DNA from 3 places in the Erwinia pyrifoliae DSM 12163 genome. Region 2 is predicted to be linked to each of the others. Evidence: predicted binding sites of a transcription regulator. Region 2 holds the regulator's gene; each other region holds the start of a gene.
What was found. Region 2 encodes CRP, which controls carbon source genes, mostly activating them, when cyclic AMP is high. Its sites were predicted from a motif close to ATGTGANNNNNNTCACAT; they were not measured.

Region 1 (8,072 bases), 760 kb from region 2:
TTAACCGCTACGCTTGCCAGGGGAATAATATAACCCAGCAATGCACCGATAAAACCGTACGTCGCAGCCAGATTATTTTCCTTAATCAAACACCATTCGTTATGCGGTGTTATGCGCATATAGATCAACAAAAACACCAGCACCATTGCGCAGCTGGTAAAAAAATAGCTGGCAAAAGCGAGTACAAGTGGCAGAGTGGCCATATTTCATCCTGAATGAGTCTGTTGCGGTCAGGCAGTTTAGCATAAAAGCCGGATACGCGGGTTTGTAGCCTGTATACCTGATTTTGCGTTACTGTAACAGGATGATCATTTAGCGGAGTAAACCGATGAGTCCTGCTGCCCCTGCCGAATGGCATTTGTACATTGTGCGCACCGCTGGCGGCATGCTTTACACCGGGATAGCCCTTGACGTGGCGCGCCGCTTCGCCCAGCACCAGAGTGGTAAAGGTGCCAAAGCGCTGCGCGGTAAAGGGCCGCTGGAGCTGGTTTTTCATTGCGCAGCGGGCGACCGCTCGCTGGCATCAAAGTTGGAATACCGCGTCAAACAGCTTAAAAGGCAGCATAAGCTGCGGCTGGCTGAACAGCAGCCTGTATCGCTCATGCAGTGGCTTAGCGATCACAACCGATTAAACGGCGCGGAGTATTCGATATTGCCCGCTATGCCATTGCAAACATCGTCCGCCAGTTTATAAACCTGGAAAGCCTGTTCCGTCCCTTCCCGGCGGCAGTGCAGCTGGCAATGCGCTGCCGTTTTAAAACCACACCGCCCGTAGTAAGCCGAATCGCCCAGCACAACCACTGCGGCATAGCCGAACTCATTTAACGTATCCAGCCCCTCGTAGATCAGCCGCGATCCCAGCCCCTGCTTACGTACGCTTTCATCGACAGCCAGCGGCGCTAATCCAACCCATTGCCGATCCTCACCGTTAAGCGTAACCGGGCTGAACGCCGCATAGCCAAGAACCTGGCCTTCGTCGTCGGTGGCCACCACGCCAAGGGTTAATAAACCGCCCTCACGCAGCTGCCGGACAAGTTCAGCCTCGGCAGAGGTCGGGAAGCTGCGGCGCAGCAGGGCGTCAATGCTGGCAGCATCAATGCCAATCTCGGTACGAATTAACATGCTATACCTGCGCGATCCACCGGGAATTCGCGTCCTTTTCATTCAGGCTTCATTAATATCAGCCGGTTGTATAAGCCCGATGCGCAACTGCATCGGCACCGATTCAAATTCTGTTGTCGCGGTCGGCAAGATGACGCTGCCGATGGCCACACCGGGTGGGCGAACGTTGATCGCTTTTAACCTGCAATCGATCGCTTATCAATAGCCGATCGAAGCGTCAGTGGCATTTATGGCACATCGCCAACCCGGCGATATCCTTAAAAGTAGTTCCTTACTGCAGGAATGTAATTTTTGTTGACCTGGGTGTCTTGTCATTTAACCGCTTTTAGTGAGGATTATTTATTTTTTGAAGAGTGCTCGAAACGGACAATCATTGCGCGAAAAGATGTCGTAGCCTTTAATAACACGCACCTCAGTGATGCCCTTTAGAATAAGTGAGCCTTTATGTCTGAGAAACAAACAGTACCGCTGTCGCTACTTGACCTTGCCCCCATTCCGCTGGGCGCGACGGCGAGTGACGCATTCCGTACTTCGCTGGCGCTGGCGCAGCAGGCTGAAAAACTCGGTTACCATCGCTACTGGCTGGCCGAGCATCACAATATGACGGGCATTGCCAGCGCAGCGACCTCCGTGCTAATCGGCTATCTGGCAGCCAATACGCAACGCCTGCGCCTCGGTTCGGGTGGGGTTATGCTGCCTAATCATGCCCCGCTGGTGATTGCCGAACAGTTTGGTACCCTCGAATCGCTCTATCCCGGTCGTATCGATCTGGGGCTTGGCCGCGCGCCAGGCTCCGATCAGCAGACAATGATGGCGTTGCGACGCCATAACAACGTGCGGGAAGATAACTTTCCTGCAGACGTGGCTCAGTTGATTAACTGGTTTGATGCAGCAGGAGAGGTCAGCCCGCCAGTGCAACCCGTGCCGGGCAAGGGATTATCTATTCCGGTCTGGCTACTTGGCTCCAGTTTATACAGCGCGCAGCTGGCAGCGCAGCTGGGGCTGCCATTTGCTTTCGCCTCACACTTTGCCCCAGAGATGCTGTTACAGGCGCTACGTGTCTATCGCGAGAAATTTAAGCCTTCCGTCCGGCTGGAGAAGCCTTATGCCGTGGTGTGCGTCAACGTGGTGGCTGCCGACAGCGAAAGCGAAGCGCGCTTCCTGTTTACCTCAATGCAGCAACAGTTTATCAACCTGCGTCGCGGCAGGCCTGGCCCCTTACCCGCACCGGTGGCCAGCATGGATCATTTGTGGTCATCAGCAGAGCAATATGGTGTGCAGCAGGCATTAAGTATGTCGATAGTCGGCGACAAAGAAAAAGTACGTCACGGACTGGCGGCGCTGATCCGGGAGACGGCGGCGGATGAGATCATGGTTAACGGCCAAATTTTTGACAGAACTGCGCGCCTCTCTTCCTTTGAGCTGGCGATGCAGGCACGCAACATGCTTTGACTTTAGCCGGTTTATCAGCGGATTACGCCCATAAAAAAACCAGCCCGAAGGCTGGTTTTTTCACGGCTGTCAGTGATTATGCATCACGACGACGCGCGGGTGCGCTACCGCCTTCTTCACGACGTGGACCACGGTTGCCCGCTGGACGACGCTCACCGCCGCGTTCGCTGCTGAAACGACGACCGCCAGCTTCACCACCGCGACCGCCTTCACGACCGGCACCGGCGCCGAAACCACCGCGCGCAGGACCGCCAGGGCGGCGCTCACCACCACCGACGTTGCTACGTGGCTGTGCATCACCAATCAGCTGCATATTCATCGGCTTGTTGAGAATACGCGTGCGGGTAAAGTGTTGCAGCACATCGCCCGGCATGCCTTTTGGCAGTTCGATGGTTGAGTGAGTACCAAACAGCTTGATATTACCGATGTAACGGCTGCTGATATCGCCTTCGTTAGCGATAGCGCCAACGATGTGACGAACTTCAACACCATCATCACGGCCCACTTCAATGCGGTACACTTCCATATCGCCAACGTCACGACGTTCACGACGTGGACGGTCGCCATCGCGCGCTTCGCCACGCGCTTCGCGTGGGCCACGATCCGGACGGTCACCGCGACGATCGTCACGACGGTCATCACGATCGCGGAATTCGCGACGCGGACGCTGCGGCGCATCAGCAGGAACGATCAGTGGACGTTCGCCCTGAGCCATTTTCAGCAGAGCGGCGGCCAGAGTTTCGATATCCAGTTCGTCTTCCGGCTGCATCTTAGACAGCAGCGCACGGTACTGTTCCAGATCGCTGCTTTCCAGCTGCTGCTGAACTTTCGCGGCGAACTTAGCCAGACGACGCTGACCCAGCAGTTCTGCGTTTGGCAGCTCCACTTCAGGAATGGTCAGCTTCATGGTGCGTTCAATGTTACGCAGCAGGCGACGCTCACGGTTCTCAACGAACAGCAGTGCGCGGCCAGCACGACCAGCACGGCCGGTACGACCGATACGGTGCACGTAAGATTCTGCATCCATCGGGATGTCGTAGTTAACCACCAGGCTGATACGTTCAACGTCCAGACCACGGGCAGCAACGTCGGTGGCGATCAAAATATCCAGACGGCCATCTTTCAGACGCTCCAGCGTCTGCTCACGCAGAGCCTGGTTCATGTCACCGTTAAGCGCGGCGCTGTTATAACCGTTACGCTCAAGCGCTTCGGCAACTTCCAGCGTGGCATTTTTGGTACGCACAAAGATGATCGCTGCATCAAAGTCTTCTGCTTCCAGGAAGCGGGTCAGCGCATCCGTTTTACGGCCGTAAGCCGTCCAGTAACTCTGGCTGATGTCCGGGCGCGTGGTAAGGCTTGACTGGATACGCACTTCCTGCGGATCCTTCATAAAGCGTTTAGTAATACGGCGAATCGCCTCTGGCATTGTGGCAGAGAACAGCGCGGTCTGGTGACCGTCTGGGATCTGCGCCATAATCGTTTCAACGTCTTCGATAAAGCCCATACGCAGCATTTCATCGGCTTCATCCAGCACCAGACCGCGCAGGTTAGACAGGTCTAACGTGCCGCGTTTCAGGTGGTCAAGCAGGCGACCCGGGGTGCCGACAACAACCTGTGGCCCCTGGCGCAGAGCGCGCAGCTGAACGTCATAACGCTGGCCGCCGTAAAGGGCAACAACGTTCAGACCACGCATATGTTTAGAAAAGTCCGTAACGGCTTCAGCAACCTGAACCGCCAGTTCGCGGGTTGGTGCCAGCACCAGAATTTGCGGCGCTTTAACAGTAGGGTCAATGTTATGTAACAGTGGCAGCGAGAAGGCTGCAGTTTTGCCACTTCCGGTCTGCGCCATACCTAACACGTCACGGCCTGCCAGCAGGTGAGGAATACACTCAGCCTGGATTGGGGATGGCTTGACGTAGCCCATGCCGTTCAGTGATTCAAGGAGGTCGGCGTTCAGGCCAAGTTCAGCGAAAGTAGTTTGGATATCAGTCATGTAGTACACGTGCCTCGTAGATTGCGGCGGCCAGTCTACATAACTCGTCGTGAAAATTTTCAGTCATTTTCATCAAAAAGTGTGAACCGGCTCAAATTAGTGGTTTCGACGAACAAAAAGACCCTCATCCGCCAAGATGATGACTTTTCGAAATTCAGGCAATAAAAGTTCGTCAGCTATTGCTGGTCAGATTCTGATAAATCGTCTTGTGTCTGGCCGAGTAGCGCCAGCTCCAACAATGCATATCGATGCTCAACAAAGTTGTGAACGTTGTTGGCGACCGTCAGCTTGAACAACGCTTCTGCGTTGTCCTTCTCCCCCAGACTTAGGTAGTACTTACCTAAATAGAAGTTGGTTTCACTGAGATGTTCAGCGAGCGAGGTGTTATCCGTTGCGTCCGCCTGGAGCCGTTCCGTCAGCGTTTTTTCGCTGATGTTGCCCAGGTAGAACTCGACAATATTCCATCCCCATTGCTCCTTAACCGCTTTATTGTATCGCTGCTTCAGCGATACTTTAGCCTGCTCTGCATTCATCTCACGCTGGGTGAGATACAGCCACAAGCTGCGGAACGGATCGTTGGGATCGTCTTGATAAAACGCCAGCAGATCATCTTGCGCCAGTTTAAATCTTCCACCGTAGTAGAGGGCGATGCCGCGATTTAAACGCGCATAATTGTAAGTTGGATCAAGCTCAAGTACAGAATCAAACGCTTCATAGGCAGCATCAAAATTGCCTGCCTGCGTTAAATATATGCCTAGGTAATTGAATACTTCAGGCATATCCGGTCTGATGGACAGCGCTTGTGAAAAATCATTTCGCGCCAGCGCCCTCAAACCGAGACTATCATACAACACTCCGCGCTCATATAACAGCTGTGCGCGTTCATCATCGGTTAATGACCGACTGGCAAGTATTTGTTCCATGCGAGCAAGAATGACCTCCTGTTGCAGCGTGGGCTGCAAAGGAACTGCCAAAACTTCGTTCTTACGCCAATCGGTGTTGCTACATCCAGCCAACGATAAAGCCGTCGCAAGGAAACACCAGCGCAAAAATGGCTTCATGTACCACTCCCGAAAACAAACATTGGGAATAACATCCTGTTACCCGCTTGCCATCGACAAGGCCATCCCGCCCTTGCGTTCAAAAAATTCTCCGCACCCACAAGGTACGGAGAATTCATCAGTACTGCTTATTCGGCTTCTGGTGTGGCAGGAGCGGCTTCTGCTTCAGGCTGAGCCTGTTCGCCAGCTTCTTTGATGCTCAGGCGTACGCGACCCTGGCGGTCAACTTCCAGTACTTTCACCGGAACTTCCTGGCCCATTTGCAGATAGTCTGTCACTTTTTCTACACGCTTGTCGGCGATCTGAGAAATATGTACCAGACCTTCTTTACCACCACCGATAGCCACAAAGGCACCAAAATCAACGATGCGCGTCACTTTACCGTTGTAGATACGACCCACTTCGATCTCTGCGGTGATCTCTTCGATACGACGGATAGCAAATTTAGCTTTTTCACCGTCGGTAGCCGCGATTTTCACCGTGCCATCATCTTCGATTTCGATAGTGGTGCCGGTTTCTTCCGTCAGCGCACGAATGACCGAGCCACCTTTACCGATCACGTCTTTGATTTTATCAACGCTGATCTTGATGGTGTGGATACGCGGTGCAAACTGAGAAATATCGCCACGCGGACCGCTGATAGCCTGCTCCATGACGCTCAGAATGTGCAAACGCGCACCCTTAGCTTGGTTCAGAGCCACCTGCATGATTTCGCGGGTGATACCTTCAATTTTGATGTCCATCTGCAGCGCGGTGATGCCTTCACGGCTACCGGCTACTTTGAAGTCCATGTCGCCCAGGTGATCTTCGTCGCCCAGAATATCGGACAGCACAACAAAGTTGTTGTCGTCTTTAACCAGACCCATCGCGATGCCGGCTACAGCGGCCTTGATTGGCACGCCTGCATCCATCAGCGCCAGAGACGCACCACAAACGGACGCCATCGAAGACGAGCCGTTTGATTCAGTGATTTCAGACACCACACGCACGGTATACGGGAAAGCATCGCCTTTTGGCATCACGGCCAGCACGCCACGCTTCGCCAGACGACCGTGACCAATTTCACGACGCTTAGGCGAACCCACCATGCCAGTTTCGCCGACAGAGTACGGAGGGAAGTTGTAGTGGAACAGGAAGTTGTCAGTACGCTCGCCCATCAGCTCGTCGAGGTTCTGCGCATCACGGGCAGTACCCAGCGTGGCGGTGACCAGCGCCTGAGTTTCACCACGGGTGAACAGTGCGGAGCCATGAGTACGCGGCAGCACGCCGGTGCGCACGTCCAGACCACGGATCATGTCTTTTTCACGGCCGTCGATACGCGGTTCGCCACGCAGAATGCGGCTGCGTACCACGTCTTTTTCCAGCGCGTGCAGCAGATCGCTGATTTCACCAGCGTCCAGCGCTTCGTCTTCCGCCAGCAGCGCAGCCGTGGTTTCAGATTTGATGACATCAACCTGAGCGTAGCGCTCCTGCTTTTCAGTAATGCGATAAGCATCGCTCAGGCGAGACTCGGCCAGTGCAGCAATGCGTGAACGCAACGCCTCGTTAACCGCTTCTGGCTGCCAGTCCCAACGTGGTTTGCCCGCTTCAGCAACCAGCGCATTGATGTTATCGATGACGATCTGCTGCTGGTCGTGGCCAAATACCACCGCCCCCAGCATCTGCTCTTCGCTCAGCAGCTCGGCTTCAGACTCAACCATCAGCACCGCACCTTTAGTACCGGCAACAACCAGATCCAGCTTGCTCTCTTTCAGCTCATCGCTGGTTGGGTTAAGCACGTACTGATCGTTCAGGTAACCGACGCGTGCCGCACCGATAGGTCCGTTAAACGGCAGGCCAGACAGCGCCAGCGCAGCAGAAGCACCGATCATGGCGACGATATCCGGGTTAACCTGAGGGTTAACGGAGACCACGGTGGCAATCACCTGCACTTCATTGACAAACCCTTCCGGAAACAGCGGACGGATTGGACGGTCAATCAGGCGCGAGGTGAGCGTTTCGCCTTCGCTTGGGCGGCCTTCACGACGGAAAAAGCTGCCTGGAATACGGCCAGCAGCGTAGGTACGCTCCTGGTAGTTTACGGTCAAAGGGAAGAAATCCTGACCAGGTTTTGATTTTTTCTGACCAACCACGGTGACGAAAACAGCAGTGTCATCCATGCTCACCATAACGGCTGCCGTTGCCTGGCGAGCCATCATTCCGGTTTCAAGAGTGACGGTGTGCTGGCCATACTGGAATTTTTTTACGATCGGGTTCAGCAAAGTTAGTTCCTTAACATCCGGGCGGGTATTTTTACCGGCCGTGGGTTTCAAATCTTCATTTTGCATCCTCGCGACTAATGACAACCTTAATCCCTGATGAGATAAAGCCTCTCATTAGCCGCGCGAACCTCTGCAACTGAAGATCACACTAAGCAACAATACAATAAATTGCGTGTAATTGCT
Region 2 (8,072 bases):
TGGCACCAGGCGTGCACGGCACCACCTACGGCGGCAACCCGCTGGCCTGTGCGGTGGCTGAAGCGGCGCTGGACATCATCAATACGCCGGAAGTGCTCGACGGCGTGGCCGCGCGGCGGCAGCTGTTTGTTGATGCGCTACAGGCGCTAAATGCTAAGCGCGATCTGTTCAGCGATATCCGTGGCAAAGGGCTGCTGATTGGCGCAGCGCTGAAGCCACAGTACGCTGATAAAGCCCGCGAAATCCTTAACGTGGCGGCGGCCGAAGGGGTGATGGTGCTGGTAGCCGGTAGCGGCGTGATGCGCTTCGCGCCATCGCTGGTGATAGAGCCTGCCGATATCGCCGAAGGCATGGTGCGCTTTGCTGCGGCCGTTGATAAAGTACTGGGCTGAGCGACGGTGCGCTAACCGTGCGGCGACCGCTTATTCGGGTTGCCGCTATGACGATTTCCCCAAGCGACGTGACAGCCAGTGGCCATGATGTGGGCGCTGGCTCCAGGCCAGTGATGAAATGGTGTGCATGGTGTTAAGGTGGTCGAGAATACGCTCGATGTGACCTTCCAGCAGGGTCACCGGGCCATGCTGGAAATTGTCCGGTGCCTCCAGCACATTGCTTTTTGAACCCGGCCCGTCATATTCCAGCCGCTGCTGGCAACGTTGCAGGGCTATCTCGCAGGACTGAAGATAGCGCTCCGCCAGCGAGGCGGTGAGCATGGTATGTTCCCGCGCCATAATCGTCATCGCATTAATATGTTCAACGATCAGCTGGCTGTGGGTAACCCACAGTTTCATATCGGCCAAATAGCGGGAATTGAAGCCAGGCTCCTGCATCGCCTGATTCAGGGAGTTATACAGCGCGTTATGCGCCTGATTGACTTTAATACGCTGGTTCGCCAGCTTGCTGACATCCTGTTCATTGCCTAACAACATCTGCAACGCTTCCTGAAAGGCCTCCAGCGCATCGTTTGCGTTCTGGCGCAGCAGCCCGCTCTGCCACTGCGGCCACAGCCAGATGTTGCCGCCAAAGGCAATCAGGCAGCCCATCAACGTATCGAGCAGGCGCGGCAATAAGAAGCTCTCCCCGTTCAGCGACAAAAGCTGGAGAGAATAAACCGCCGTTACCGTAAAGCCCACCGTCGCCCAACCGTAGAACTTGCGTAAAATCAGGTAACTGACCAGGGTGATGGCCAGCATCACCAGTAATGTCATTGACTCAGGAGCATGCAGGCGCAGGGCCAGTGCGGCAACCGCCAGCCCGGCCAGGGTGCCGAGCGCCCGGTGCTGGATGCGCACCCGGGTGGCACTGTAGCCGTTCAGGCTGACAAACATCATGGTCATCAGTATCCAGTACGGCTTCGGCATAGCCAAAAACAGCGCCAGCGTACTGGCAAAGGTCAACATCACCGCATAGCGTGCGGCGGTGCGCAAAGCGGTAGATTTAAGCGAAAGGTAGCTTTTCAGCGCCGGCAGCAGCGGCAGGCGGCGCTGACGGTCGGCCATCAAATCGCGGCGGTAAAGCGGGCGTTGAGTGCGCAGCACGCGCGCAATACGGCTGAAATGGTAGTAGCAAAAATGACCGACCGGATTATCCGGATGCTGATGGACTACCTTCTCCAGCGCTTCCAGCGGCTGCTCCATCTCAAAACGTTTGGGGAAGCGGTGATACAGGATATCGTCAGCCAGCTCGCGCAGACGGGCGGCGATACGCTGCGCATTCCAGCGGATCACCGCCTCGGCGTGGCTCAGGCGCACCAGTTTTTGCACGTCTTCCGGCTGATGCAGGCTGACGGCGATGTGCTCCTGCAGGTCAAGCGCCACCTGGAAAGCGCGCGTCAAAGGCTGGTAGTGCTGGTTGCGGTTGGCTGCCAGCATATGAATTTGCTGGTAACAGGTAGTGATGAGGTCGACGGCCTTTTGCTGGCGGGCAAACAGCGGCGGCATGGCGGTTGAGGGATCGTTCAACTGATTTAAATGGCGATACTTTGCCTCGCAGTAGTCAGCCAGCTCGCGATATAGCAGGCTGAGCGTTTCGCGCATCGGCTGCTCTTTCCACAGCCAGAACCAGAACCAGTTAAATACGCCGTACCAGATGGTGCCCAGGATATACAGTAACGGAGGCTGCCACATCGGCACTTTCCCCGCGAGGCTAAGGGTGAAGATGGCGGCAATCAGCGAGGCGGGCATCAGGCGGGCATGCAGCGGGCCGATCTCGCCGGTAACCCCCAGCAGCATCGCCATCAGCAGCAGGATCAGCGGCAGCGGGATCCCCTGGGCGCCGGCATACTGGATAATAAAACTGCTGCCGGCGAACAGGCCTCCGCCCACCATCAGGCGTTTAAAGAAGTGTTTATGCGGCGTATCCAGCCCGGCATTGTTGCAGCAGGCGGGAACCAGTGAGAACAGCAGACCTTTCTGTAAATCTCCCAGCAGCCAGCCAAGTGCAACCGGCAAACACAGCACCAGCGTTTGCCGCAGTGCGTAGTTAACTTCAGGTTGATAAATGATTCTGCGCCACATCAGCCGCACCAAATAGAAAAAGGCGCGACAGAGGCTGGCGCGCCGTGGGTTCAGGGGCGATTAACGCGTGCCGTAAACGACGATGGTTTTACCGTGTGCGGAGATCAGGTTTTGATCTTCCAGCATTTTCAGTATACGACCGACCGTTTCGCGCGAGCAGCCAACAATCTGGCCGATCTCCTGACGGGTGATTTTGATCTGCATCCCGTCCGGGTGCGTCATTGCATCGGGCTGTTTTGCCAGGTTCAGCAGCGTCTGGGCAATGCGTCCGGTCACATCAAGGAAAGCTAAATTACCCACTTTTTCCGAGGTGACCTGCAGGCGACGCGCCATCTGCGAAGACAGGCGCATCAGGATGTCAGGATTGACCTGGATCAGCTGACGGAATTTTTTGTAAGAGATTTCAGCCACTTCACAGGCTACTTTGGCACGTACCCAGGCACTGCGTTCCTGGCCCTCTTCAAAGAGGCCCAGCTCGCCGATAAAATCCCCCTGGTTGAGATAAGAGAGGATCATCTCTTTCCCTTCTTCATCCTTGATTAATACCGCTACTGAACCTTTAACGATGTAGTAAAGGGTTTCCGCCTTCTCACCCTGATGGATCAGCGTGCTTTTGGATGGATATTTGTGAATATGGCAATGGGACAGGAACCATTCGAGAGTAGGGTCTGTTTGCGGTTTGCCGAGAACCATTCGCTGTTATCCTCTGTTGTCATCTGGCCTGAATACATCCGGTTTACCACGCAGCAAGTGCCACGATCCCCTTGCTGCCGCACGTAAATATTGGGGATATACGGGGGGCTGAATCCCTGCCAGGCGTTGACATAGTCAAGCGTTCCGATAGGAAAAGACACGGGTCGCTCCGGGGCAAGCCGTATGCTGTCGTTTCGTTTTCACCAACATCATGATGCAGATGAAATTTACAGCCTCGTTTGTAGCACAGCTTGGGATGGCTGTCTTCTGTTGTCTCGCTTCAGCATAGTCAGAAAAAGAGAGCGTTGCCGTTTAAGTGACTGCGGCGTACTCTGCTGTAACTAAATGAATTGGAGGATGTTGTTATGCAGGCACGGGTTAAATGGGTTGAAGGGATGACGTTTTTGGGAGAATCCTCATCCGGCCATCAGGTGCTGATGGATGGTAATTCGGGCGATAAAGCACCAAGCCCGATGGAAATGGTGCTGATGGCCGTCGGCGGCTGCAGCGCCATAGACGTGGTTTCGATTTTGCAAAAGGGCCGCCACAGCGTGGCTGACTGCGAAGTAAAACTGACCTCAGAACGCCGCGAAGAGGCACCGCGTATCTTCACCCACATCAACCTGCACTTTATGGTCAGCGGAACCGCGCTGGCGGATAACGCGGTAGCGCGTGCGGTCGATCTCTCTGCGGAAAAATACTGCTCGGTGGCGATCATGTTGGGCAAGGGGGTGAAGATAAGTCACAGTTATGAAGTTATCGCACTGGCCTGATCCAGCCCCTTCGCTTAGCGGTGAAAGGAAAGAACGTCAGCCGATTTTCTTTCCTTCAATCAACCGCTTGACCAGCGGCCCCATAATCAGCTCCATCGCCAGCCCCATTTTGCCGCCCGGCACCACCAGGGTTTTGATATGTGAGATAAACGAACCCTGCAACATGGACAGCAGGTAAGGGAAATCGATATCTTCCAGCCCCTGAAAGTGGACAACCACGAAACTCTCATCCAAAGAAGGGATGCCACGGGCGGCAAACGGGTTGGAGGTATCCACGGTCGGAACGCGCTGGAAGTTAATATGGGTGCGTGAAAACTGCGGGGTAATAAAGTTGATGTAATCCTCCATGGATCGCACCACGGAATCCATCACCGCTTCGCGCGAGTGGCCGCGTTCGCTGGTATCGCGCACCAGTTTCTGGATCCACTCAAGGTTGACAATGGGCACCACGCCAACCAGCAGATCCACCTTGTCCGCCACGTTATGCTGCGGGGTGACAACGCCGCCGTGCAACCCCTCATAAAACAGCACGTCGGTCGGTTCCGCCAGCGGCTGCCACGGCGTGAAGGTGCCTGGCACCTGATTCCAGGGTACGGCTTCATCATAAGTATGCAGATACTTACGCGACTTTCCTTTACCGCTGCGACCATATTCGCTAAATGTGCGCTCCAGCAGTCCGAAATCATTTGCTTCCGGGCCAAAATAGCTAACGTGTTTACCCATATCGCGCGCTTTGCGGATTGCCATATCCATCTCCGGGCGGGTAAAGCGGTGAAAGCTGTCTCCTTCTACTTCCGCAGCATGCAGATCCAGCTGCTGGAAAATCTTCCTGAATGCCAGGCTGGTGGTGGTGGTTCCTGCCCCGCTGGAGCCGGTAACGGCGATAACCGGATGTTTAATCGACATGGCGAACAACTCCCTGAAAAAACGGGTGGGGCTGCATTGGTAACATGATTTGTCGATCTGTGTCACCCATGCAGCAGGTACAGCGATAAAATACAGGCAAAATGCGCTTAGCCGTGAAACTGGCCGCGCGGCATAATGTTGACCGACTCGTGCAGTTCAGACCACACCAGCACCACCTCGCCGCTGCTCAGCTGACGGCGAACATCGGCGACTTTCTGTTCCAGCGATCGCTCATGTTCGCCATAATCGGTGCCTTCGCGCAGCACAAAGGATTCAATCAGGTTATCAAGCGTTGCAGAATCGAGTTCTTTCCAGGGAATAATCATCAGTTGTCCAGCCAGGTGGTAAGCCATTGCGGAATGCGTTGCTCCAGCCACATTTGTGGGCTGCGCAGCGTTCCGCCTACAAAACCGACGTGCCCGCCATGCTGCGTCAGCTGATATTCAACGTTTGACGGCAGCAGGGCAGGATCGGGGATCACGTCAGCGGTCATAAAAGGGTCATCCTGTGCGTGAATGATCAGCAGCGGCTTACGCACACCGGGCAGCAGCGGCATGGCGCTGCTACGGCGGTAGTAGTCGCTGGCATCAATAAAGCCATGAGCGCGGGCGGTTATCGCATTATCGAAATCGCGCAGATGGCGCATGGATTCGAGCTGTGCCAGGTCGACGGGCAGCGCGCCTGGCCAGGCGCGCAGTTTACGCCGGGCATTCTGTTTCAGCAGGTTGAGCAGATAACGCTGATAAACGCGGGAAAAGCCCTGTTCCAGCCGCAGGCTACAGGGTTCCAGCATCAGCGGAGCGGAAACTGCCACCCCGGCGTCGAGCAGGCAGTTATCCCCCTGCTTGCCCATCAGGCAGGCCAGCATATTACCGCCCAGCGAGATGCCCACGGCAGCGGTAGGCCCCTGGCCCCATTCAGCGTGCAGCCACTGTAAAAAGTAGCTGGCATCATCGGTTTCGCCAGAGTGATAGATGCGGTTCAGGCGGTTGGGGACGCCGCTACAGCCGCGAAAGTGCATCACCACGCCCAGCCAGCCACGCGCTTTCCACGCCTGCAACAGGCCGTGCGCATAGGGGCTGTGAAAGCTGCCTTCCAGACCGTGGAACAGCACCACGCGCGGCTTATGGCGCGCCCGGGCCGGGTTTTCGCTCCAGGCCAGGTCAACAAAATCACCGTCCGGCAGCGTCAGCCGCTGCCAGTGCGGTTTTAGCGTCACCCGGCGGCGCACCAGGCGCGGCAGAAGGGTTTGCAGATGCGCATTGCTGGCACCCACCATCGGGCGAAATGGGTTTTCAGCCGGGCGATCAAAAATCATCGGGTCAGAGCTTGTCGGATCCATAACGTGCTGTTAGCTTCATCAGGTTGTTTATTATTTCCGGGGGGTGAGGAGCACCCGTTCTATGGAACTGAGTCTGTTTTTATCCATGTCAGGTTTTCTCTGGGTCGCTGCCATTACGCCCGGTCCTAATAATATGTTACTCACCGCCTCCGGCGCGAATTTTGGTTTCTTTCGCTCTCTGAGTTTACTGATTGGCATCATGATCGGCATGCAGGTCATGCTGCTGATGGTGGCGTTTGGCGTTGGCGGACTGATACTGCTTTATCCTTCCCTGCATCTGTTTCTCAAGGTGGCGGGCAGCGTTTATCTGCTGTGGCTGGCATGGAAAATTGGCAGCGCCGAATATGAAAAGCTGGATACCGACAAGACTCCGGCCGCGCGGATGCCGTTCTGGCAGGGTGGCCTGCTACAGCTCATCAATCCTAAGGCGTGGCTGATGGCGCTGGGGGCGGTGGCCAGCTTCAGCCTGGCGGGTGAAGCTTTTCGCGCCTCGGTGGTGGCGATCAGTATCGGCATGGCGCTGGTCAATGTGCTGTCCGGGCTTATCTGGTTAGGATTTGGTACGCTGATTGGCCGTATTCTGCGCAGTCGCCGCGCCTGGACGCTGTTTAATGTGTTTATGGGGTTACTGACCGCAGCTTGCGTCCTGTTGATTTGGCGCTAACGGCCCAATGGCATGCCTGAACATCAACCTGAAGCGCAAATGGAGCCTGATGCTGCTGATTGCCCTATTCCGGCAATCGAATGCGCAAATAGTACTAAGTAAATTTCGTTATAAAGAATAATTTTTAATTACTTTATCAGGACAGACACGCCCGGTTACAAAGGAGGCATACAGCCATTACCATTGAGCGGGACGTGCTATGACAGGTAAATTTGCGGTTTCAATTCTGGCGGCGGCACTGTCGCTAACGGCACCCGGCGCACAGGCGGTGAATGTCACCATCGCTTACCAGACTTCAGCGGAGCCAGCGAAAGTCGCACAGGCTGATGGCACCTTTGCCAAAGAGAGCGGGGCAAAAGTCGACTGGCGCAAATTCGACAGCGGTTCCGGCGTGGTGCGTGCGCTGGCTTCCGGCGATGTGCAGATTGGCAATATCGGCTCCAGCCCGCTGGCCGTGGCCGCAAGCCAGCAGGTGCCGATTGAGGTGTTCCTGCTGGCATCACAGCTGGGTAGCTCCGAAGCGCTGGTAGTAAAAAAAGAGATTAACCATCCGCAAGACCTGGTCGGTAAACGTATCGCCGTTCCCTTTATCTCCACCACCCATTACAGCCTGCTGGCAGCACTCAAACACTGGGGCATCAAGCCCGAACAGGTGCAAATCATCAATCTGCAACCCGCCGCCATTACCGCTGCCTGGCAGCGCGGCGATATTGATGGTGCTTACGTCTGGGCGCCATCCGTTAACCAGCTGGAGAAACAGGGAAAGGTGCTGACTGACTCATCCCGGGTGGCCAAATGGGGCGCGCCAACGCTTGACGTGTGGGTAGTGCGCAAGGATTTTGCCGAAAAACACCCTGAGGTGGTGACCGCTTTCGCCCGCAGCGCGCTGGCCGCGCAAAAAACCTATCTGGATAATCCGCAACAGTGGCTGAAGCAGGATGACTCTCTCCGCAAGCTGTCGCGTCTGAGCGGCGTTCCTGTGGCACAAGTTCCCGGACTGGTACAGGGGAATACCTATCTTAGCGCCGGGCAGCAGGTTGACCAGCTTAATGGCCCAGTTAATCGGGCGATAATCGACACCGCTAAATTTCTGAAAGAGCAGGGAAAAGTACCGCAAAACGCCAGCGACTACAGCCGCTTTGTCACTGACCGTTTCGTCAAACCGTTGGCACAGTAAC
Region 3 (8,072 bases), 1.9 Mb from region 2:
AGTACATTATTAAGGGCGGCATTATTATCTTCGCCGTGGCGCTGGACTTACTCAAGTACGCACGTAAGAAACAGGGATTAACCGGGCGATAATGCTGTACCAGAGGCTGGCCGTCACGCCAGCCTTTTTACTTCTTCTGCTGTAACTCCAGTAGCTGCTCCGGGCTGACCGCCGGGTAACTTTGCGCACCCTCCGGCACGTCATGGCGGGCTGGGATCGGCACCAGCGGGCCGAGGAAACGCGGCTCGCGCTTCATCACGTACAGATCGGACAGCGCCCCGAGACGCGCTGCCACTTCGCGCAGCCGCACGCTCATCATATTCTTTGGTGATGGCACCGCATAGCACTGAGCCTGAATCCCCATATGCAGCGCGATCAACAGTGCACGTTCGCAGTGGAAACGCTGGGTGATGATAATAAAATCATTGGTATCAAACACCTTGCGCGTACGTACGATGGAATCAAGCGTGCGAAAACCAGCATAATCCAGCACGATATCTGAAGGATCCACGCCGGCGGCGATCAGGTCGCGGCGCATGGTCATCGGCTCATTGTAGCTCTGCAGGGCATTGTCTCCGCTCAGTAGCAGGTAGTTGACCTTGCCGCTGTTATAAGCGTTCAGCGCGCCCTGCATACGATAGAGATAATACTGATTGATCCCCCCGGTACGATAAAACTTAGCGGTTCCCAGTACCACGCCAACCTGACGATGCGGCAGCGCTGTGAGATCGTCATACACATAGGGTGCGGTTTTCCAGCTGACCCAGCGATCGAGGCCGAGTGCGGTCGCTGATATCAACGTAATGATGATAATCAGACCATAAATCAGGCGCTTCAACATGATGAACGGCACTCGGGTTGGCAGGTAAGAGAGGGTCAAGGCTACTTGAGGCAGCAAGGTGAAGCAAGTCACTCCGTGCCGGGTGGGGTATTTCCAGGCAAATTCCCCATTATTGCTGGCATCACAGCGGGTTTGATTAAAGCACCTGCTTTGATACCAGCCACTCAGGGGAATAGCGTTATCAGATTGAGGTACGACGATAGTTACGGTACTGCGGCAGCCAGAAGTTGGCGGCAATGGCTTTCGACAGCACGTCTTCAGGGGTCACCACCGCCACGCCAGCCAGCTGGGCCGCTTTACCCACCGCCATTGCGATCACTTTCGACACGCCCTGGATATCTTTGACTTCCGGCAGTACCGGCCCTTCGCCATCGTTAACCAGCGGTGAGCAGTCGGCCAGCGCCCGGCTGGCTGCCATCAGCATGCTGTCGGTAACGCGAGTAGCACCGGAGGCAATCACGCCGAGGCCAATGCCGGGGAAGATATAGGAGTTATTGCACTGGGCAACAGGATAAGTTTTATCCTTCCAGCTAACCGGGGAGAAGGGGCTGCCGGTTGCCACCAGCGCGCTGCCATCGGTCCAGGCCATGATGTCATGTGGCGTCGCTTCCACCCGCGAGGTCGGATTAGACAGCGGCATAACGATCGGGCGCGCGCAGTGTTTGTGCATCTCGCGCACGATCTCTTCGCTGAACAGACCCGGCTGACCGGATACGCCAATCATAATGTCAGGTTTGGCGTTACGCACCACGTCCAGCAGCGAGAGCGAATCGCTGGCGCTGTCCCAGTTGGCCAGATGGTCACTTTTCTGCACCAGCCTGCTCTGGAAGTTCAGCAGGTTAGGCAGTTTGTCCGTTAACAGGCCGAAGCGGTCAACCATAAACACCCGTGCGCGTGCTTCCTCGTCGCTCAGACCTTCTGACTTCATCTGCGCAATGATCTGCTCGGCGATACCGCAACCGGCTGAACCGGCTCCGAGGAACACCACCTTCTGTTCGCACAGTTTGCTGCCTGCAGCACGGCTGGCGGCAATCAGCGTACCCAGCGTCACGGCAGCAGTACCCTGAATGTCATCGTTAAAGCAGCACACTTCGTCACGGTAACGCTCAAGCAGCGGCATGGCATTTTTTTGCGCGAAATCTTCAAACTGCAGCAGCACGTTCGGCCAGCGGTTCTTCACCGCGTGGATAAATTCATTGACGAAACTGTCGTACTCTTCACCGGTGATGCGCGGGTGACGCCAGCCCATATACAGTGGGTCGTTCAGCAGTTGCTGATTGTTGGTTCCCACATCGAGTACCACCGGCAGGGTGTAGGCCGGACTGATGCCACCGCAGGCGGTATACAGGGAGAGCTTGCCAATTGGGATGCCCATGCCGCCAATCCCCTGGTCGCCGAGGCCGAGAATACGCTCGCCGTCGGTAACCACGATCACCTTGACGTTCTGCTTGGTGGCATTCTGCAGCATATCTTCGATGCTGGCGCGGTTAGGGTAGGAGATAAACAGGCCGCGCGCGCGGCGGTAAATCTCGGAGAAGTGTTCACAGGCAGCGCCAACGGTCGGGGTGTAGATAATCGGCATCATCTCTTCCAGATGATTGTCGAGCAGGCGGTAGAACAGGGTTTCGTTGGTGTCCTGAATATTACGCAGGTAGACGTGTTTATCGTTATTGTTTTTGAAGTCCTGGAACTGACGCCAGGCGCGTTCTGCCTGTTCCTCAATGCTTTCAACCGTCTCCGGCAGCAGCCCGTTGAGGTTGAAGTCGTTACGCTCCTCAATCGAGAAGGCGCTGCCTTTATTCAGCAGGGGAAATTCCAGCAGGATAGGGCCAGCATAAGGGATGTACAGCGAACGTTTGCTTTCGTAGTCGAGTTCCATGGAATTCTTACTCTTTCTGGATCGGGATGTGGTGGCACCAATCCTAAAATAATTCATCCGAAAGTACAGCTTTTGTTAACAGCTGATAACAAAAGCGGTGGTTTTGTCTGCCTTACAGCATGTTTATTCCACTTTTACCAGTGGAATAGTGGTGAAGCTGTGGCATCCCAGCGCGGTCAGGGTTGCTGCACTGGCGCTCTGCTGGCTTAATTTTGCATCCGGCGCTTCGGCCAGAACCGCACGCCTGATATCACTCAGATTTTCTCCGGCCAGATTGAGTAAATTCAACGCGCCTTGCAACGGCGGCAGGCTGGGATTAAAGGCGGCATTTTCGGCATAGCGCCCGGCAAAGATCGCATCGCTGGCGGTTTGCAGCGCCACGCCGCTCCATGACCCGGTATAAGGCGCGTGACTGCGGTTGGCGGCAGCCAGCGCCGCCTGTTGCAGCACATCGCCCCAGGGCGCCACCCCGTGGTCGACATCGTCCATTAGCAGGGTAGAGATAGCCAGGTCGCGTGGTCCGAATGAGTCCGGCAGATAGTGGCCAAGCGTGGCGGCGGCGCGGCCCGGTAGCTCTATCGTCAGATCGGTGCCGCTGTTCAGCTCATTCATAAACTGGCGGCAGTGGCCGCACGGCGTGTAGTTAACGGTGATGCTTATCAGCGCGCTTTCCCCGCGCAGCCAGGCATGCGTGACCGCACTCTGCTCGGCGTGAACCGTTTGCTGCATCGTGGCGCCGACAAATTCCATATTGGCACCAAAGTACAGCGTGCCGCTTTTGCCACGGGCGATGGCACCGACGTTAAAATCAGACAGCGGCGCAACGGCGCAGGCAGCCGCCAGCGGCAGCAGGGCAAAGGCCAGTTCGCTGTCGTTGAATCCGCACTGTTTCTTTAGGGCAACGGCCTGTTCAGCGCGGATAAACCCGGCAAAGTCCGTCGCCGATAATATGGGTTCTAAGGTGTGCTGTAATCGGTGGGGAAGCATGGCAAATGCCGGCTGAAAACGTGGGTGCATAGTAAGCCTCTTGCGCTGAATGCAGCCCATATAACGGGCCGGCAGCCAGTTATATGTGATCTAAATCGCTCTATCAATGCAATAAGTGAAACGCATCACCAAAATGAGAGACTTATCGCAAGTTTTACCCGCTAAGTTTCAGCATTAGCGGGAAAATAAACGGTGACAGCAGCGAGGTGATAATGCCACACAGCACCAGCGCCAGCGAGCTGAACGCTCCTTCTTGATAGTCAACCTCGGCAGCGCGGGCGGTGCCCAGCGCGTGTGACGCGTTGCCAATCGCCAGCCCGCGTGCAAATTTGCTGCGTACCTGCAACAGATTGAGCAGCATATGGCCAAATACCGCGCCCAGCAAGCCCGCTATCAGCACACAAACGGCGCTGATGGCGGGGATGCCGCCGAGCGCAGCGGAAACCGCCATCGCGATGGGCGTGGTCACCGATTTGGGTAACAGGGTCGCGGCGATTTGCGGCGTGGCCCCCAGCCATAATGCGATGGCGCTGCCGGAAGTCATCGCCGTCAGGCTGCCAATAAAACAGATGCTGAGGATCGACTTCCAGCGTATGCGGATCTGGGGCATTTGCTCGTAAAGCGGCAGCGCCAGCGCCACCACCGCCGGTTGCAGCAGTTGGTTAAGCAACGCGCTGCCCTGAAAATAGCGGGCATAGGGCATGTGCAGCAGCAGTAACAGCAGGATAATCACCGCCATGGCAATCAGTAGCGGATTGCAGATGGCGCTGTTGACTTTGGCCGCCAGCCTGCGTGCCGCCAGAAATACCAGCACGGTTAACGGCAGTGACCACCAGATTTCATTCATCTTTAGCCCCCTGGCGTGAGTGATAACGGCGCGCCATATGCTGCGCGACCAGCCCGGTCGTCACCAGCACGATCAGCGTGCCCACCGTACTGGAAATGACAATCGGAGCGAACTGCGCGCTAAGGATATCCATATGATCCATGATGCCCACGCTGATGGGGACAAACAGCAGCGCCATATAGCGAATCAGCAGATGGCAGCCGGGTTTGACCCAGTAAAGCGGAAGGAGGTTGGAGCTAAGCAGGATAAAAAGCAACAGCATGCCGAGAATGCTGCCGGGGATAGCAAGAGGCAACAGCCCGGCAACACCGCGACCGGCATACAGGCAGAGATAAATAATGAATATGGCACGCAGATATTGCCAGGTAACGTGCAGCACGGAACGCATATAAGCTCCAGAAACTGTCGGGGGCGGCGTAGTTGCCGCCGCCCCCGATATCAGATGACGATTACTTAACCAGCTGTCCGGGCAGCGCGCCGCTGTCCGGGCTGAGCAGGAAGATATCTTTTCCGCCAGGCCCTGCTGCCATCACCATCCCTTCTGACAGGCCAAAGCGCATCTTGCGTGGCGCCAGGTTGGCAACCATCACCGTCAGGCGACCCACCAGCAGCGCCGGATCGGGGTAGGCAGCGCGAATGCCGGAGAACACATTGCGTTTTTCGCCGCCGATATCCAGCGTCAGGCGTAGCAACTTGTCAGAACCTTTCACCAGCTCGGCATTCTCGATCAGCGCAATGCGCATATCTACTTTGTCGAAGTCGTCAAAGCTGATGGTTTCCTGCAATGGGTCGTCTGCCAGCGGACCACTCACTGCCGGTTGGGCGGTGGCGGCATCGTCCTTTGAGGCGGCGATCAGACCATTCACCTTATCCATTTCAATGCGGCTGTACAGCGCTTTAAACGCGGCGATATTGTGGTTCAGCAGCGGTTGTTCAATGCCTTCCCAGCTCAGTTGCTGATTGAGGAAAGTTTCAGCGCGCTCGGCGAGAGAGGGCATCACCGGCTTCAGCCAGGTCATCAGTACGCGGAACAGGTTGATGCCCATCGAACAGATAGCCTGCAGCTCTGCGTCACGGCCTTCCTGTTTTGCCACCACCCACGGAGCCTGTTCATCAACGTAACGGTTGGCGGCGTCAGCTAATGCCATGATTTCGCGTACTGCCCGGCTGAACTCACGGCTGGCCCAGGCCTGGGCGATGCTGTTGGATGCGTCGATAAAGGTCTGATAGAGCGCCGGATCGGCGACTTCAGCAGACAGCTGCCCGGCAAAGCGCTTGTTGATAAAACCGGCGTTGCGCGAGGCCAGGTTCACCACCTTGTTGACGATATCGGCATTGACGCGCTGCACAAAATCTTCAAGGTTCAGGTCGATATCGTCGATGCGCGAAGAGAGCTTGGCGGCATAGTAGTAGCGCAGGCTGTCGGCATCGAGATGCTGCAGCCAGGTGCTGGCTTTAATAAAGGTGCCGCGTGACTTGGACATTTTTGCGCCGTTCACCGTGACATAGCCATGCACAAACAGGTTGGTCGGCTTGCGGAACTGGCTGCCTTCCAGCATCGCTGGCCAGAACAGGCTGTGGAAGTAGACGATATCTTTACCGATGAAGTGATAAAGCTCGGCGTCAGAATCCTGACGCCAGAAAGCATCAAAATCGATATCACCGCGTTTGTCGCACAGGTTCTTAAATGAACCCATGTAGCCGATGGGCGCATCCAGCCAGACATAGAAGTATTTTCCCGGCGCGCCGGGGATTTCGAAGCCGAAGTAGGGCGCATCGCGCGAGATATCCCACTGCTGCAGGCCAGACTCGAACCACTCCTGCATCTTATTGGCCACCTGTTCCTGCAACGCGCCGGAGCGGGTCCAGGCCTGTAGCATGGCGCTGAACTCTGGCAAATCGAAGAAGAAGTGTTCCGAATCACGCAGCACGGGAGTCGCACCGGATACCACCGATTTCGGCTCAATCAGTTCCGTCGGGCTGTAGGTAGCAGAACAGACCTCACAGTTATCGCCGTACTGGTCCGGTGATTGACAGTTCGGGCAGGTGCCTTTCACAAAACGGTCCGGCAGGAACATGCCCTTTTCCGGATCGTAGAGTTGAGAAATGGTGCGGTTTTTAATAAACCCGTTTTCTTTCAGTCGGGTATAGATAAGCTCGGACAGCTCACGGTTCTCTTCGCTGTGCGTGGAGTGGTAGTTGTCATAGCTGATATTAAAGCCGGCAAAGTCGGTCTGATGTTCCTGACTCATGTCCGCAATCATCTGCTCCGGTGCCATCCCCATCTGCTGGGCTTTCAGCATGATCGGCGTACCGTGTGCGTCATCAGCACAGATGAAGTAAACCTGGTTGCCGCGCATTCGCTGGTAACGGACCCAAATATCGGCCTGGATATGCTCGAGCATGTGGCCGAGATGAATGGAACCATTTGCGTACGGCAGGGCGCACGTTACCAATATTTTTTTCGCGACTTGAGTCATAGTAAGACTTAGCTCATACCTGTTGAAAAAGGGGGTTAGATGGTAACCGATTGCCCGACCCGGCGTAAACAAGGGGTTCAGGCGGCGGGGGATTTTTCCTTACGGGTACGTGAGAGTAAACCAGATCTGATATGCTTAACCACAGAGTCGCAGCTGAACAACCCGCGAGAGCAAGGAAACCCGATGACGTTATCCTCCCGGCAGCCCCATACACCCGAAGCACTACGCGCTATCGTCATGAATGTGCTGGCCACATTTGAACACGCCAGCCTGCAGCATAATCTCACCACGCTGAAAGCGTTGCGCCATTGTGCGCTGATCGACAACCGTTTGCATATCGAACTGGGTATGCCGTTTGTCTGGCAAAGCCCGTTTGAACAGCTGAAAGACCAGGTCAGCGCTGAACTGCTGCGTCTGACCGGAGCCGGAGAGATCGGCTGGCGCTTAACGCTGAACGTGGCAACGCTGCAACGGGTAAAAAATCGTCCCGGCGTTAACGGGGTGAAAAACATCATTGCCGTTAGCTCCGGCAAAGGTGGGGTCGGTAAATCCACCACCGCCGTCAATCTGGCACTGGCGCTGGCGGCAGAAGGGGCAAAAGTTGGCCTGCTGGATGCAGACATTTACGGCCCGTCAATCCCGGACATGTTGGGTACAGAAGACCAGCGCCCAACCTCACCGGACGGTACGCATATGGCACCGATTGTTGCACACGGGCTGGCGACTAACTCCATTGGCTATCTGGTAACCGAAGATAACGCCATGGTCTGGCGCGGCCCAATGGCCAGTAAGGCGTTGCTGCAGTTATTGAATGAGACGTTATGGCCGGAACTGGACTATCTGGTGCTGGATATGCCGCCTGGCACCGGAGACATCCAGCTGACGCTGGCGCAAAACGTGCCGGTGACCGGGGCGCTGGTGGTCACCACGCCACAGGATATTGCGCTGATCGATGCGCGCAAGGGCATTGTGATGTTTGATAAGGTCAACGTGCCGGTTTTGGGTGTGGTGGAAAATATGAGCGTACACATTTGCAGC

Region 1: yrbN (protein YrbN) is a predicted target of CRP. The motif match lies at 4,647-4,664, and genes of this name have one in related genera.
Region 3: cdd (cytidine deaminase) is a predicted target of CRP. The motif match lies at 3,791-3,808, and genes of this name have one in related genera.

Annotation. Positions count from the first base shown of each region.
Region 1 covers NC_017390.1:433,286-441,357, reverse strand. The annotation lists gene EPYR_RS02000 (DUF350 domain-containing protein) at 1-203, opposite strand, end outside; gene EPYR_RS18775 (GIY-YIG nuclease family protein) at 329-694, shown strand; gene EPYR_RS01990 (GNAT family N-acetyltransferase) at 619-1,122, opposite strand; gene EPYR_RS01985 (luciferase-like monooxygenase) at 1,567-2,574, shown strand; gene EPYR_RS01980 (DEAD/DEAH family ATP-dependent RNA helicase) at 2,651-4,567, opposite strand; gene yrbN (protein YrbN) at 4,560-4,634, opposite strand; gene nlpI (lipoprotein NlpI) at 4,744-5,628, opposite strand; gene pnp (polyribonucleotide nucleotidyltransferase) at 5,757-7,889, opposite strand.
Region 2 covers NC_017390.1:3,699,433-3,707,504, reverse strand. The annotation lists gene argD (bifunctional acetylornithine/succinyldiaminopimelate transaminase) at 1-392, shown strand, start outside; gene EPYR_RS16925 (YccS/YhfK family putative transporter) at 438-2,516, opposite strand; gene crp (cAMP-activated global transcriptional regulator CRP) at 2,577-3,209, opposite strand; gene EPYR_RS16915 (OsmC family protein) at 3,575-3,982, shown strand; gene EPYR_RS16910 (phosphoribulokinase) at 4,019-4,888, opposite strand; gene EPYR_RS16905 (YheU family protein) at 4,996-5,214, opposite strand; gene EPYR_RS16900 (hydrolase) at 5,214-6,230, opposite strand; gene EPYR_RS16895 (LysE family translocator) at 6,292-6,894, shown strand; gene tauA (taurine ABC transporter substrate-binding protein) at 7,094-8,071, shown strand.
Region 3 covers NC_017390.1:1,556,191-1,564,262, forward strand. The annotation lists partial or broken gene mglC (galactose/methyl galactoside ABC transporter permease MglC) at 1-92, shown strand, start outside; gene sanA (outer membrane permeability protein SanA) at 128-841, opposite strand; gene EPYR_RS06880 (NAD-dependent malic enzyme) at 1,023-2,720, opposite strand; gene cdd (cytidine deaminase) at 2,844-3,737, opposite strand; gene EPYR_RS06890 (CidB/LrgB family autolysis modulator) at 3,862-4,554, opposite strand; gene EPYR_RS06895 (CidA/LrgA family protein) at 4,547-4,942, opposite strand; gene metG (methionine--tRNA ligase) at 5,004-7,085, opposite strand; gene apbC (iron-sulfur cluster carrier protein ApbC) at 7,218-8,072, shown strand, end outside.